DNA from 4 places in the Bacillus sp. GW821-FHT11D08 genome. Region 1 is predicted to be linked to each of the others. Evidence: predicted binding sites of a transcription regulator. Region 1 holds the regulator's gene; each other region holds the start of a gene.

Evidence for each region. The regulator Rex, encoded in region 1, represses fermentation and respiration genes when NADH is low (regulators of the CRP and FNR family bind a similar motif). The targets are predictions, from matches to a motif close to TTGTGAAATATTTCACAA.
Region 2: AC1RRX_RS00330 (YwiC-like family protein) is a predicted target of Rex. The motif match lies at 1,870-1,887, and genes of this name have one in related genera.
Region 3: AC1RRX_RS05120 (DUF1641 domain-containing protein) is a predicted target of Rex. The motif match lies at 1,801-1,818, and genes of this name have one in related genera.
Region 4: AC1RRX_RS15345 (cytochrome ubiquinol oxidase subunit I) is a predicted target of Rex. The motif match lies at 1,637-1,654, and genes of this name have one in related genera.

Annotation. Positions count from the first base shown of each region.
Region 1 covers NZ_JBXARS010000006.1:5,593-9,144, forward strand. The annotation lists gene AC1RRX_RS13010 (ABC-F family ATP-binding cassette domain-containing protein) at 1-454, opposite strand, end outside; gene moaC (cyclic pyranopterin monophosphate synthase MoaC) at 594-1,106, shown strand; gene AC1RRX_RS13020 (redox-sensing transcriptional repressor Rex) at 1,103-1,750, shown strand; gene AC1RRX_RS13025 (twin-arginine translocase TatA/TatE family subunit) at 1,769-1,939, shown strand; gene tatC (twin-arginine translocase subunit TatC) at 1,946-2,707, shown strand; gene AC1RRX_RS13035 (YdiK family protein) at 2,746-2,937, opposite strand; gene AC1RRX_RS13040 (CPBP family intramembrane glutamic endopeptidase) at 2,934-3,552, opposite strand, start outside.
Region 2 covers NZ_JBXARS010000001.1:59,197-62,748, reverse strand. The annotation lists gene AC1RRX_RS00340 (nitrate reductase subunit alpha) at 1-1,158, opposite strand, end outside; gene AC1RRX_RS00335 (cyclic nucleotide-binding domain-containing protein) at 1,337-1,813, opposite strand; gene AC1RRX_RS00330 (YwiC-like family protein) at 1,956-2,675, shown strand; gene fnr (fumarate/nitrate reduction transcriptional regulator Fnr) at 2,707-3,423, opposite strand; gene narK (nitrate transporter NarK) at 3,521-3,552, opposite strand, start outside.
Region 3 covers NZ_JBXARS010000002.1:282,463-286,014, forward strand. The annotation lists gene AC1RRX_RS05110 (DMT family transporter) at 1-896, opposite strand, end outside; gene AC1RRX_RS05115 (cupin domain-containing protein) at 1,026-1,523, shown strand; gene AC1RRX_RS05120 (DUF1641 domain-containing protein) at 1,910-2,326, shown strand; gene AC1RRX_RS05125 (NAD(P)/FAD-dependent oxidoreductase) at 2,366-3,544, shown strand.
Region 4 covers NZ_JBXARS010000007.1:230,797-234,348, reverse strand. The annotation lists gene cydB (cytochrome d ubiquinol oxidase subunit II) at 1-160, opposite strand, end outside; gene AC1RRX_RS15345 (cytochrome ubiquinol oxidase subunit I) at 144-1,550, opposite strand; gene cimH (citrate/malate transporter CimH) at 2,052-3,395, shown strand; gene AC1RRX_RS15335 (polysaccharide deacetylase family protein) at 3,430-3,552, opposite strand, start outside.

The sequences.
Region 1 (3,552 bases):
CGAAGCCGAGTCCGTGAAGGATAGATCGGACGTCCGCTTCATATTGATAGCCGCCTTTATCCTTGAAATCCTGCTGAAGCCTGTCATAGGTTTTCATCAGCGTCTCAAGCTCCGCGGGGGCGGCCGTGGCCATCTTTTCTTCAATAGAGCGCATTTCTTTTTCCATTGCTTTCAGGAAATCAAAAACACTCAGCAGTTCTTCTTTTATGGTAAGCTGGGATTCCAAGCCTGTGTGCTGGGCGAGATATCCCATCGTTAATTCTTTCGGTTTGATTAATTCACCCTTTTCATATGAAAGGTGACCTGCGATAATTTTAAGGAGAGTTGATTTGCCGGCTCCGTTTCTGCCTACTATGGCGATGCGATCCCGAGATCTGACTTCAAGCTTTATATTGTTTAAAATAGGATCAGCGCCAAAAGATTTGGATAGCTGATTAATTTGTAAGATCATCATATTATTTCACCTCTGTTATAATAAGTTAAGTGTAGCTTATCAACCTGCTGTCAGCAAACAATACATCAGAATTGGAACATTATAGGATAAGACATCAGGGAGAAAATAGTGTATGATCAGAAGTAAGGAGAGTTTAAATATGAATGGATTTTCTCATTTTAATGAAGAAGGCCGTGCCCGCATGGTGGATATAAGCGATAAATCTTCAACAGTCCGTACTGCCGCTGCGATATCCAGCGTACAGATGAAGCATGACGTGTACAGCAGAATCAAAAACCGCGAGATCGGAAAAGGAGACGTGCTGGCTGTCGCACAGGTGGCAGGAATTATGGCCGCAAAGCAGACGTCAGCGATTATCCCGATGTGCCACCCGCTTTCTTTAAGCAGCGTCGACATTTCATTCGGCTGGGAGGAAAAGGATTCCGAAGCCGTTCTTCATATACAGGCAAGCGTAAAAACGAAAGGGAGTACAGGTGTGGAAATGGAAGCGCTAACTTCCGCTTCAGTCTGCGCTTTGACCGTTTATGACATGTGCAAGGCGCTGGATAAAGGAATGGTCATCGGCCCGACCTGCCTCATGGAAAAGACAGGAGGCAAAAACGGTGATTTTAAAAGAGATGCATCTGAGTATAAAGTGGAGGACCAATCATGAACAAGGATCAATCAAAAATTCCACAGGCGACGGCAAAACGGCTGCCGCTTTATTATCGCTTTTTAAAGAATTTACACGCGTCAGGAAAACAGCGCGTTTCATCCGCTGAACTGAGCGACGCGGTAAAAGTCGATTCGGCCACGATCCGCCGGGATTTTTCCTATTTCGGGGCGCTCGGCAAAAAAGGATACGGCTATAATGTGGATTACCTGCTGTCATTTTTCAGAAAAACACTGGATCAGGATGAAACGACGAACGTCATTTTGATCGGTGTCGGGAATTTAGGGACGGCGTTTCTTCACTATAATTTCACAAAAAATAATAACACAAAAATATCTATGGCTTTTGATGTGAATCAGAGTAAAATAGGAACTGAGGTAGGCGGTGTGCCTGTCTTTGATCTTAATGATTTAGAGCTTCACATTAAGGATGAACCCGTGGCGATTCTTACCGTTCCTGCGGTTGCCGCCCAGTCAATCACCGACCGGCTCGTGTCGCTCGGAATCAAGGGAATCCTTAACTTTACGCCGGCCCGTTTGAATGTGCCGGATCACATTCGAATTCATCATATAGATTTAGCTGTAGAGCTTCAATCATTGGTTTATTTCTTGAAGCATTATTCTGTTTTGGAAGAAATTGAATAGCGAAAGGAGGAGCTGCACATGATCGGTCCTGGAAGCCTGGCGGTTATCGGTGTGGTAGCGGTGATTATTTTCGGTCCGAAGAAGCTTCCCGAATTAGGAAAAGCGGCGGGGGACACGCTTCGTGAATTTAAGAACGCTACTAAGGGATTAGCCGGTGAAGAAGAGGAAAAAAAGAAAGAAGAACAGTAAGATAGGATGACGCGTATGAGAGTGAATCAAATGACGCTTGTGGAGCATATTGCCGAACTTCGGAAACGATTGCTGATTGTGGCGTTATCCTTTACGGTTTTCTTTATTGCCGGCTTTTTTCTGGCAAAACCTATCATTGTGTATCTTCAAAAAGCCGATGAAGTAAAAGAGCTCACCCTTAATGCTTTTAACCTGACGGATCCGCTGTTTATCTTTTTGCAGTTCGCGTTTATCATCGGCATCATTTTGACTTCGCCGATTATTCTCTATCAGATTTGGGCGTTTGTCAGCCCGGGTCTGTATGAGAAGGAGCGCAAAGTAACACTCAGCTATATTCCGATTTCGATCGTGCTGTTTGTCGGCGGTGTGTCGTTTTCTTATTATATTTTATTTCCGCTGGTCGTTGATTTTATGAAGCGGGTTTCGAATGACCTGGATGTCAACCAGGTGATCGGGATCACCGAGTACTTTCATTTTCTGCTGCAGCTGACGATTCCGTTTGGGCTGCTGTTTCAGATGCCGGTGCTGATCATGTTTTTAACGAGACTCGGTGTTATCACGCCGATGTTTTTATCGAAGATCAGGAAGTACGCGTATTTTGTGCTGCTTGTGATCGCCGCGATGATTGCGCCGCCTGAGCTGCTGTCTCACTTGATGATTACCATTCCGCTTTGCATTTTATATGAGATCAGCATTCTTATCTCAAAAGCGGCGTATCGGAAAAGGCAGAACGGCAGCAGCGAATCCGATCAGGACGTATCAGCATAAAAAAAGCCATTTCTCAATGATGAGAAATGGCTTTTCTTTTATTTTTGATTTTTTTTCACTTTAAATGAGAAAGCGAACATTTTAAACGAGATGCTGATATTATAAGCGGCGAAAACCATCAGCAGTATGGAATAAAAAGACCACATGCTTCCCGGAGAGCTTGCGGCCAAATACGTAAAGATACAGCCGACTGCGAAATAAATCAAGCCCCAAGTCATTGGGTTCCTCATACAAACAATCCTCCAATAATTAATTGCATTTGCTCACTATGCTGTTCAATATATTTTTGGGCGGGGCCGAGCTGCATGACCACGACAATGGTATTCATCATGACATGGGCGAATATCGGCACAATAATCCGTTTCGTCTGCACATACAAGAACGCAAAGGTAAAGCCCATGGCCGTATACAGCAGCAGGTGCGTGAGGTCTTGATGCACAATGCCGAAAATGACGGAACTGACTAGTCCGGCGATAAAGAAATTCGTTTTTTCATATAATACACCGAAAATGATCTTCCGGAAAATGATTTCTTCAAGAATCGGCCCGACGATAGAAGAAACGATAATCATGAGCGGCATGGCTTTAATAATGCTGAGAATGGCTTTCGTGTTTTCGGAACCGCTGCCCACATGAAAGACATACTGCTCAATCATCCCGGCGATTCCCTGAGAAAATAAAGCGAGCCATATTCCCGCGACCGCCCAGAGAACGGACATGCCGGCGGATGCTTTCTTCCCGTTTCTTAATGTCTGCTTCGGCGCGGTTCTCAAAATCAAGAGAACGATAATCAGGCAGATAAAAAAGCTTACGACGGAATAAATCCCCTGAGCCATGGTGAGGTTC
Region 2 (3,552 bases), on a different contig from region 1:
AAACGCACCTGTCTGTTCATTCCAGACCGCCGGCTTCCACTGATCATTTTTTGTCTGCCGCCCGATGTCTTTTGCATGCAGAAACCGTCCCGCTGTATACACGCCGTTCTCTTTTGAAAGAGTGACGAAGAATGGAAAATCGGTGTATTGCTTCGCGTACTCAATAAAACGTTCAGTTTCTTGGTTCACGTAAAATTCCTGCAAAATGACGTGACCCATCGCCATCGCAAGCGCCCCGTCAGTCCCCTGGCGGATACTCAGCCAGTCATCCGCAAACTTTGAGGATTCCGCAAAATCGGGACTGATCGAAATGACTTTAGCGCCTTTATAGCGGGCTTCCGCCAGAAAATGCGCATCAGGCGTTCTCGTTAACGGCACGTTGGAGCCCCATGTGATGATATAGCCTGAATTGTACCAATCACTGCTTTCCGGAACGTCCGTCTGGTCGCCCCAAATTTGCGGGGACGCCGGCGGAAGATCCGCATACCAGTCATAAAAACTGAGCATTGGGCCGCCGATTAAAGACATGAATCGCGAACCTGATGCGTGGCTGATCATGGACATCGCCGGGATCGGAGAAAAACCGACATTCCGGTCAGGCCCGTATTTCATCACTGTATACAGCAGAGAGGCCGAAATCAGCTTCAGCACCTCCGGCCATTCCGCGCGGACAAAGCCGCCTTTCCCTCTTGCCTGTTTATAGGACTTCGCTTTTTCAGGGTTTTCGACGATCGATTTCCAGGCATCCAGCGGATTTTGATGCGTCTGCAATGCTTCCCGCCACAAATTGATCAGCACACCTCGCACATATGGATATTTCACACGGAGCGGGCTGTAGATGTACCAAGAAAAACTGGCCCCCCGCGGGCAGCCTCTCGGTTCGAAATCAGGCATATCCGGGCCTGTTGATGGATAATTCAAGTTTTGTCCTTCCCACGTGACAATTCCGTTTTTCACATAAATATTCCAGCTGCAAGAACCCGTGCAGTTGACGCCGTGGGTGGAGCGAACGACTTTGTCGTACTGCCATCTGTTTCTGTATACATTCTCCCAATCACGATCTTCGCTTGTCGTTTGGCTATGGTTATTTGAATGATGTTCGGTAGGAGAAAAATAGTTTAATCTCCTGAGCAACGGACTCATTTTCTTTTTCTTCATGATCGTTCACTCCTTCCGAGTCAGGTAATGCTATGTACACTATAAACAGAGACGGCGCATCACCTTGTGAACTATGTCACACACTCTGCTTTTTTCACAAAACGTTCACACAGAGCAGCAGGAAGGATTTTCAAACGATATGGGGACGCCCGGCGTCATCAAAAAAAACCGGTTCTGTTTAAGAACCGGGTTCGGCGTTTTCATCCCGTGATGTATGCAGATACCGCAAAAACAACTGATAGGAACAGAAGACATTTTGCTGAAGCATCGCCAAAAAGTTCATTTGCAGCCGCGGATGGTAAGACATCATTTGCTTAAATACGGAATATGGAATATGGAGTACCAGAATATCCGGTGAGGCATTGACTGAGATAAAAGGCGATAAAGAGAGCCCGCCTTTTTCATCAATCGGAAACACATCGCCTTTTTCCCACAGCGCAACGGTTTGCGACCCTTCAGGGAGCCTGCTGTCCGTAAAACGGATATTGCCTTTTAATACAATATAAACGGATTGTGAATGAAGAAAGGATGGAGATTGGTCAGATGAGCCGCGGATAAACGTCCCGTTTTTCAGCAAGGTTTCGACAATGGACAGAGGCACTTCATTAAACATAGGAAGTTGTTTCAGAAATAATAAATAGTCACACTGATTCATAGGAAAGCCTCCTGTGCTAAGGATAGCTTTAGTGTAGCCCGATTGAGCCCGCGCGGCAGTGATGTATTTCACAGCTTGTATGATAAAAGTCACTTATCAGGAGAGTGTTTGTACTTATAATGAAATAAAAAGGAGGGTTTCGATGAAGGCGATGATTCCGAAGCAGCACGGCGCATGGGCGATGCTGCTGATTCCATTTTTACTCGGCATGGTCAAGGGAGGCCCGGTTTTCTGGCATATTCCGCTCTTTCTGGGCTGGCTGTTCCTTTACTTAGCGGTTTATCCCGTTTCGCTCGCTTTGAAAAAAAAACAGCTTCAGCCCTATCAAAAGTGGATATGGTATTACGGTTTTCCGGCCTGCTGCTTTTTGATCATTTCTGTCTATCATAGGCCGCAGCTCGTCTGGATCGGCGTTTTTTTATTGCCGCTGTTTCTCATACATACGCATTATGCCCGCCGAAAAAACGAACGGGCGCTCACGAATGATATTGCGGGTGTTCTGTTCTTTTGTTCAGGCGGGCTTGCGAGCTGCTGGCTGGGAACGGGAACCCTTGACAGCTGGGCTTGGTTTCTATTCTTGCAATCCGCTTTATTTTTTGTCGGGAGTTCTTTTTATGTGAAATCGGTCATACGGGAGAGAAAAAACAGAAGGTTTGCATACTGGTCGTGGGGATATCACCTCTTGCTCCCCTTTTTATCGGCTCTTCTCGGGGCAGGATGGGCGTTTCTCGCTTTTATCCCAAGCAGTCTGCGGGCCTGGTTTTTTCACGGAAGAGACTGGCCGGTGAAAACGATCGGCATTCTGGAAATCGTAAATGCCGGCTTCTTTTTCGCCGTCATGTGTATATGTATCACAAGCTGAAAAACAAGGACACCGGCTGCCCTTGTTTTTTTCAGTCAATATTGCAGATCTCCAGCGGACAATTTTCACACTCGATCTCGAATCGTAAATAGTCCCGCTTGTGCAAAATAATTTTTCCGGTTTCGTCTATCGAAATAACCCCTTGTTTGCGGAGGTCTCCCAGCATGCGGTTGACACTCTCCCTTGCCGCCGCGCAAAACTTAGCCAAATCCTGATTTGTCAGCACAATGTTAATCAGAATCCCGTCGTTTCGCACTACCCCGTAGCTGTTTGATAAGCGGATAAGAGTAGAATAGAGCGCCCCCTTTTTGCCGTGAAGAAGCAGGTCCCTGATCTTGGACTGGATTTTTCGAAGATGGGTGCTCATCCATTTCATAAATTCAAACGTCAAAACACCGTTTTGGATCAATTCCTTTTCCAGCTTGTTTTTATTAATGACGAGCACCTCGCCATCCTCTAACACTTTCGCACTGAGCATATATCTCGGCTCATCTGTGAATAGCGTCAATTCCCCGACAATATCGTTTTTTTGGCAGATTCTAAGCGTCAGGTCTTTTCCGTCAGACGTCAGTTTGCCGATTTCAATGAGTCCTGACTGAATCAGATAAAGCTCTTTTGCATCCATTCCTTCTTGAAACAAATAAGTATGTTTTTTCATTTTCCTTTTCGTACTGATCGATTCCAGCAATTCATGCAGTTCGCGGGAAAGAAGTTCTTTATCAGATTTTCGGACAGAGAGAATATTCATGAGCTCACCTCGAAGAAAGTCACGTTGCGTATGTATATTGTAACGTGACTTGATTTGCACTCACCCAGAAAAAACTAACAATCTTGTGAATGGATCATTATGAATTGAGGCTCTGACTGTTTCTCTCCG
Region 3 (3,552 bases), on a different contig from region 1:
ATAATAATGAACAGTCCGGCAAATGAAAGAAGTGACGGAAACGCCGCGGATAAAAAGACGATTTCGCCGATCAGTGCAAAAAGAACCTCTCCGGACTGCGTCGCTTCAACAGCAGCGAGCTTCTGCGGCTCATTCCTCACCATATCGGTGGCGCGGAAAAATAATACTGTTGCGATAACGCCAGAGCTGAGTGCGACGATAAAGGATTGGAATGTCTGTCCCATTGACGGAAGCCCGTCTCTATGCCAGCCGAAAGCGGCGATCAAAAGCCAAAACGGAAGGCTTGCGAGAGTCATGCCGAGCACCCGCTGAAACGTATCGAGTTTTCCGCCGTATTGTTCCAGCATTTTGCGGTTGCCGAGCGGATAGGCAAATGCGGCGATGACGACCGGCACCACGCTGAATAGTATCGTGCGGCCGGACAGAGAACCCGCATGCTGAAGCTGAATCAGACCGGCTCCGATCAGGATGATGACGGAAGTAACCAGCGAAATGAGCGGGATCTTTTGTCTGGCGGAAACCGGGCCCGCCGGTGAATTTTTTGTTTCGTAAAAAAACGGCGACAGAAGCACACCCGCGACAATTGTAATCTGCCACGTGCCGGCGATCAGCCAGCCCGGCCCATATGCCGCCGCAAACGTAATCGGGGCATAAAAAAGCACGAACCCGGTAAAACTCCACTTCAGCCAAAAAAACGGTTTTTTTCGGATTTCATGCCAGAGCGGCGCCCATTTTCCTTTCACATAAACGATCAAAAATAAAAACGGAACCATAAAAAGAAAACGCAGGGAAGAGCTCCACATCCAGCTTCCGCCGGAAAGCTCCATCGCCCTGTTTAAAATAAATGTGACTGCAAAAAACAGAGATGCCAATATTCCGATCACGATGGCTTTCATTAAATCCCTCATTTTGACACATATTTTTTTATACTATACTATTCACCGGCAGGCTTCGCAATGGAATATGAGAAAATAGCGTTTTAACAAATGATGAATGGGAAACAGACATATACGGAGGTGAAAACAATGCAGAAAGAGGATATTCAAGTGCTTTATTTTGAAGATGACGGCCGCATTCCGAATAACCCGAATCTTCCGCTTGTTATTTATAAAGCGGTATTTAATGAAGAAACGGTGCAGAAAGCAGAGTCCGTCCTCCGCCGGCACGATTGGTCGAACAGCTGGACGGGCGGAGTATTTCCGTATCACCATTTTCACAGCACCACGCACGAAGTTCTTGTCGCGGTAAAAGGAAACGCGGTTTTGAGGTTCGGCGGGGAACAAGGAGCGGACGCCGTTCTTCAAATGGGAGACGCAGCGGTCATTCCGGCCGGCACCGGACATAAAAAACTGTCGGGCAGTTCTGATTTTACCGTGATCGGGGCTTATCCGGGCGGCCGGCAGTACGATACAAAAACGGAGAAAAATGATAGAACTTCAGAAGAAATCAGCCGTGTCCCGCTCCCGGAATGCGACCCCTTTACGGGAAAAACGGGCCCGCTATTAAAATTGTGGGAGAAATGACAGGGGAAAAGCGGATGGTCTGTAAAAAAATAGCCTAAAAGAAACGTTATTACACCCCCGCCATATAAATAATTTCATAAACGAAACAATTCACGTTCAAATTTTGTTCAAAAAGTGTTATTATATAAGAGTAAATCAAATTGGGGTTTTTTATGTTTGCTATTTTCAGAGAGGAAAAAGAAATTTTGACTTATTCAATTGTTTTTGTTGATATAAAAATAATACTGGATATGGCAAAGTGAAAAACTGGGTAGTAAACATTTATTTTTGTAAATGATTGTGCATGAATTCACAATCTTGCTTTTTCATGCTTTTCTGCATGAAGGGGGAAAGGCTACCCTTTCCAAAAAAATCAGCATACTGCTTATAGTAAAGGAGAATCGGATATGCCAGAAACAATCGATCAAACAAATGCATCTGTCAGCCAAGGCCAACGCGATCTTATTGATCAGCTGCTAAAACCTGAAGTTCAAGAATCACTGACTGTTTTAGTGGATCAGCTTCCAAAACTGACTGAGTTAGTAAATGTTTTAACGAAGTCTTATGATTTTGCACAGTCTGTAGCGACAGACGAAGTATTGAAGAGCGATACAGTGGGTGCGCTTACAGAAATTCTTGAGCCGGTGAAAGAAACAGCGAAAGAAGTGGCGGCTACTGCGATCGAAGCAAAAGACCGCGCGGATGCAAGCAATGAAACGATCGGACTTTTCGGCCTGCTGCGCATGCTGAAAGATCCTCAAGCTCAAAAGCTGTTCCGTTTTGCTAACAGCTATCTTGAAATCATGAACGAAAAACAAAAATAATCTCAGATTCAAATTGATATAAAGGACGGAGGATATACGATGTCAAAACATATTGTCATTTTAGGCGCTGGTTACGGCGGAGTTCTTTCTGCTTTAACCGTTCGCAAACATTACAGTAAAGATGAAGCACGCGTAACCGTTGTGAACAAATACCCGACTCACCAAATCATTACGGAACTGCACCGCCTTGCAGCGGGCAACGTGTCTGAACAGGCTGTTGCTATGCCGCTTGAAAAACTTCTGAAAGGAAAAGACGTCGACATTAAAATCGCAGAAGTCAATTCTTTCTCAGTTGATAAGAAAGAAGTTGCCCTTTCTGACGGTTCTAAGCTGACTTATGACGCGCTTGTTGTCGGACTTGGTTCTGTTACGGCTTATTTCGGCATTCCTGGACTCGAAGAAAACAGCATGGTGCTGAAATCTGCTGCTGATGCCAACAAAGTATACAAACACGTGGAAGACCGTGTGCGTGAATACGCTAAAACGAAAAACGAAGCTGATGCAACGATCCTTATCGGCGGCGGCGGCTTAACAGGCGTCGAGCTTGTCGGTGAGCTTGCTGACATCATGCCGAACCTTACGAAAAAATACGGCGTAGATCCGAAAGCAATCAAACTGAAATTAGTAGAAGCAGGTCCGAAAATTCTTCCTGTTCTTCCTGATGACCTTATCGAACGCGCGACAAAAAGTCTTGAAAAACGCGGCGTTGAGTTCTTAACAGGTCTTCCTGTTACAAATGTTGAAGGAAACGTTATTGATCTGAAAGACGGTTCAAAAGTCGTTGCCAACACATTTGTATGGACAGGCGGCGTACAAGGCAACCCGTTAGTCGGCGAATCCGGCCTTGAAGTGAACCGCGGCCGTGCGACGGTTAACGATTTCTTACAATCTACTTCTCATGAAGATGTATTCGTTGTCGGAGACAGCGCTGTATACTTTGCGCCGGACGGCCGTCCGTACCCGCCGACAGCGCAAATCGCTTGGCAGATGGGTGAACTTGTGGGTTACAACCTGTTCGCTTACTTAGAAGGAAAAACGCTTGAAACATTCAAGCCTGTAAACTCTGGTACGCTTGCAAGCCTCGGACGTAAAGACGCGGTTGCCATCATCGGAGCGAACTCTACTCCGCTGAAAGGTCTTCCGGCATCTTTAATGAAAGAAGCAAGTAACGTACGTTATTTAACACATATCAAAGGATTATTCAGCCTCGCTTACTAATTAATCCT
Region 4 (3,552 bases), on a different contig from region 1:
AGAACGGGCCGATGGTGTTAATCAGCACTCTGCGTTCTAATTCATTATGGCCAAGAAATCGGGTCGAAATGCCGACACCGAAATCAAAACCTTCTAAAAAGAAAAATCCGACAAACAAAACTGAAACGAGTACAAACCAAAGATCATGAAGTGACCCCATGGTAGACCTCCTGACTGAACGGATCCGTTGATACAGGAACATCCTTGTGATCATCATGGTCCGCACCTTTTTTAATTTCACGAACGAATAGGAAGACAAGCAGCGCGCCTAAAATCAAGTACATGACGCCGAAGCCGATAATTGAAAACAGCAGAGATCCCGTCGTTACGTTAGGCGAAACGGATTGTGCGGTCGTCATTTGTCCCATGACCGTCCACGGCTGGCGGCCGATTTCAGTCATAATCCAACCGGCAGAGTTCGCAATGAACGGGAATGCGATCAGCGCGATCATGCCCCGTAAATACCACTTGCTCGTATGAAGCTTTTTGCGGCGGTTCAGAATAAAGCCGGCAATCGCGGCAAAAATCATAAGCGCGCCCGCTCCCGCCATAATGCGGAAACTCCAGAACGTCGTTTTAACAGGCGGGATATAGTCGCCTTTTCCGTACGTTTTTTCGTATTCTTTTTGAAGTGTTTTCATCCCTTTCACACTGCCGCTGAACTTCTGGTAAGCCAAGTAGCTGAGTGCGTAAGGAATTGAAATTTCTGATGTGTTTTTTTCTTTATTCGTATCAATGTTCGCAAAAGCCGTCCACGCGGCAGGATCACCGCTGTCATCCCAAAGCGCTTCACTGGCAGCCATTTTCATCGGCTGCGATTCCATTAAATGCTCAGCCTGCATATGTCCGCTGAACGCAACGCCGATACCGGCGATCAGACCGACAATCATCGAAAGCTTGAAAGATTTATGGAAGAAAGGCACTTCTTTTTTCTTCAATAATTTAAATGCGCTGACACCGGCGATAAAGAAAGCACCCGTCGCAAGCGCCCCGAAAATGACGTGAGGGAATTCAACCCAAAGCTGAGGGTTTGTCAAAAGCGCCCCGAAATCATTCATTTCCGCTCGGCCGTTTTTAATCGTAAAGCCGACCGGCTCCTGCATGAATGAGTTTGCCGTCAAAATCCAGAAAGATGACATAATCGTTCCGAAAGATACAAGCCAAATGCAAAGCAAATGCACTTTTTTAGATAAACGGTCCCAGCCGAAAATCCATAATCCGATAAAAATAGACTCCATAAAAAACGCCAAAAGCGCTTCAATCGCAAGCGGAGCCCCAAATACGTCTCCGACAAAACGGGAATAATCAGACCAGTTCAATCCGAACTGGAATTCCTGAAGAATCCCTGTGACGACGCCGACAGCGAAGTTAATTAAAAAGAGATGCCCCCAAAATTTAGCCATTTTGAGATAGGTCTCTTGTTTTTTGACAACATAAAGCGTCTCCATCAAAGCAACCATAAACACAAGCCCGATAGACAAAGGCACAAACAAGAAGTGAAACAATGTTGTAGATGCAAATTGAATGCGGGCTAATACCAACTCACTCATGATGTTTTTCCTCCAATCTGGTAAATTGCTCAACATTTCACAAACATAGCGAAATCATTGCTCGGTATTTCACAAAAATGATATATTTGCTCAATGTTTCACAAATTCGTCAAAACTATTGAAATATCAGCCTGTACACCCTGGGGGACAGCGGCTGTCATAGAAATGATTCAATATCATTACTTTACAACGATTCAGCCTAAAAAAAAAGATCAATATACCTAAAATAAGGCTGAAATTGTGACCGATTATTGTCGGATTTGTAGAGATTTTATGTCAGCACCTAGGATATTTGTCCCTTTGATATCGTACCTCTTTTTTATTCGTGTGGCGAACAAAATGCTTTTCTCGGTGAAAAAGCCCGCCAAATCGCCATTTTGAGAAAGAAAATGTGAAGAAAGCATGCCCTCTAGTAAATTCATAATATATGAACAATTTAAATTTTTTAGTATACTTTAAATGGGGATATTTTTTCACTACATAACGACTGGGGGAACAAGCATGGGAGAACTTCAACCAAAATTGCAAACGGATTCAATCCAAAAACAGGAACGGACTGATAACTGGTTTGCCAGAGCAATGAATATAAGAATCGGCATTATTCCTCTTCCTATCTATATCCTGCTTTTCTTGCTTATTACGGTGTTTGTCATGAGCCGTGATGTAAAAAGCGACATTCTGACATCAATTGCCGTCATGAGTTTTTTCGGATTTACCTTCGGCCAGATCGGAAAATCCATTCCGATCGTGCGTTCCATCGGCGGCCCTGCGATTCTCGCAACCTTTATTCCATCCGCTGTCGTCTACTACCACCTGCTTCCGAAAGACATTATTACTTCAACAACAGAATTCACGGAAAGCTCCAACTTTCTCTATCTATTTATTGCCGGTATCGTCGTCGGCAGTATTCTCGGGATGAAAAGAGAGACGCTCGTCAAAGCTTTCGTCAAGATTTTTATTCCGCTGATCGCCGGCTCGATCGCGGCCGCCATCGTCGGCTTATGCGTCGGGACGCTGCTCGGGCTCGGCTTTCAGCACACATTGCTTTATATTGTCGTTCCGATTATGGCGGGGGGTGTCGGTGAAGGCGCGATTCCTTTATCCATCGGCTACTCCGATATTATGCCGATGTCCCAGGGAGACGCCTTTGCGCTTGTGCTGCCGTCCATCATGCTCGGCAGCCTGTGCGCCATTATGTTATCGGGTTTGCTGAATGTCATCGGGAAACGCAAACCGGAATGGACGGGCAACGGGAAGGTTGATAAGTCTGATCATTCCGCTCCCGCATTGGAACAGCCGGCCAATGATAAAACGTTTGATTTGTCCTTTTTCGCTTCAGGCGGTATTTTAGCGGTTTCTCTCTATTTAGTCGGCATGCTGGCGCATGATTTCTTTCAGCTTCCGGCTCCTGTCGTGATGCTCGTCCTTGCCGTTCTCATTAAGCTGTTCAGGCTGGCGCCGGCTTCGATTGAAAACGGAGCCTTCGGCGTCTCGCGCTTTTTCTCGACAGCCGTGACCTATCCGCTCTTATTTGCGATCGGCGTTTCAATGACACCGTGGGACAAGCTGATTGCGGCGTTTACGATCAGCAACATCATTACCATTTTATCAATCGTCGTCACGATGATGGCCGTCGGTTTTCTGACCGGAAAATGGCTGAATCTGTACCCGATTGAGACGGCGATTATTAATGCCTGCCATTCCGGCCAGGGCGGCACCGGCGACGTCGCGATCTTGAGCGCCGCTGAACGGCTTGAGCTTATGCCGTTCGCCCAAGTGTCGACCAGAATCGGCGGAGCGATTACCGTGAGTCTCACCCTTCTGCTGCTTCATCAATTCTATTAAACTGAAAAAAGCCTCCGCATATGCGGAGGCTCTGTTATTTCATCACATTTTGAATATAAGAGCCGAATGCCGCGCCGGACATGCCCGGCGACACACGGACGCGGTGAAGCCCGTAAAGCCCCTGATCTCTTGACGCCGCTCCCGGCTCCGTCGTAAC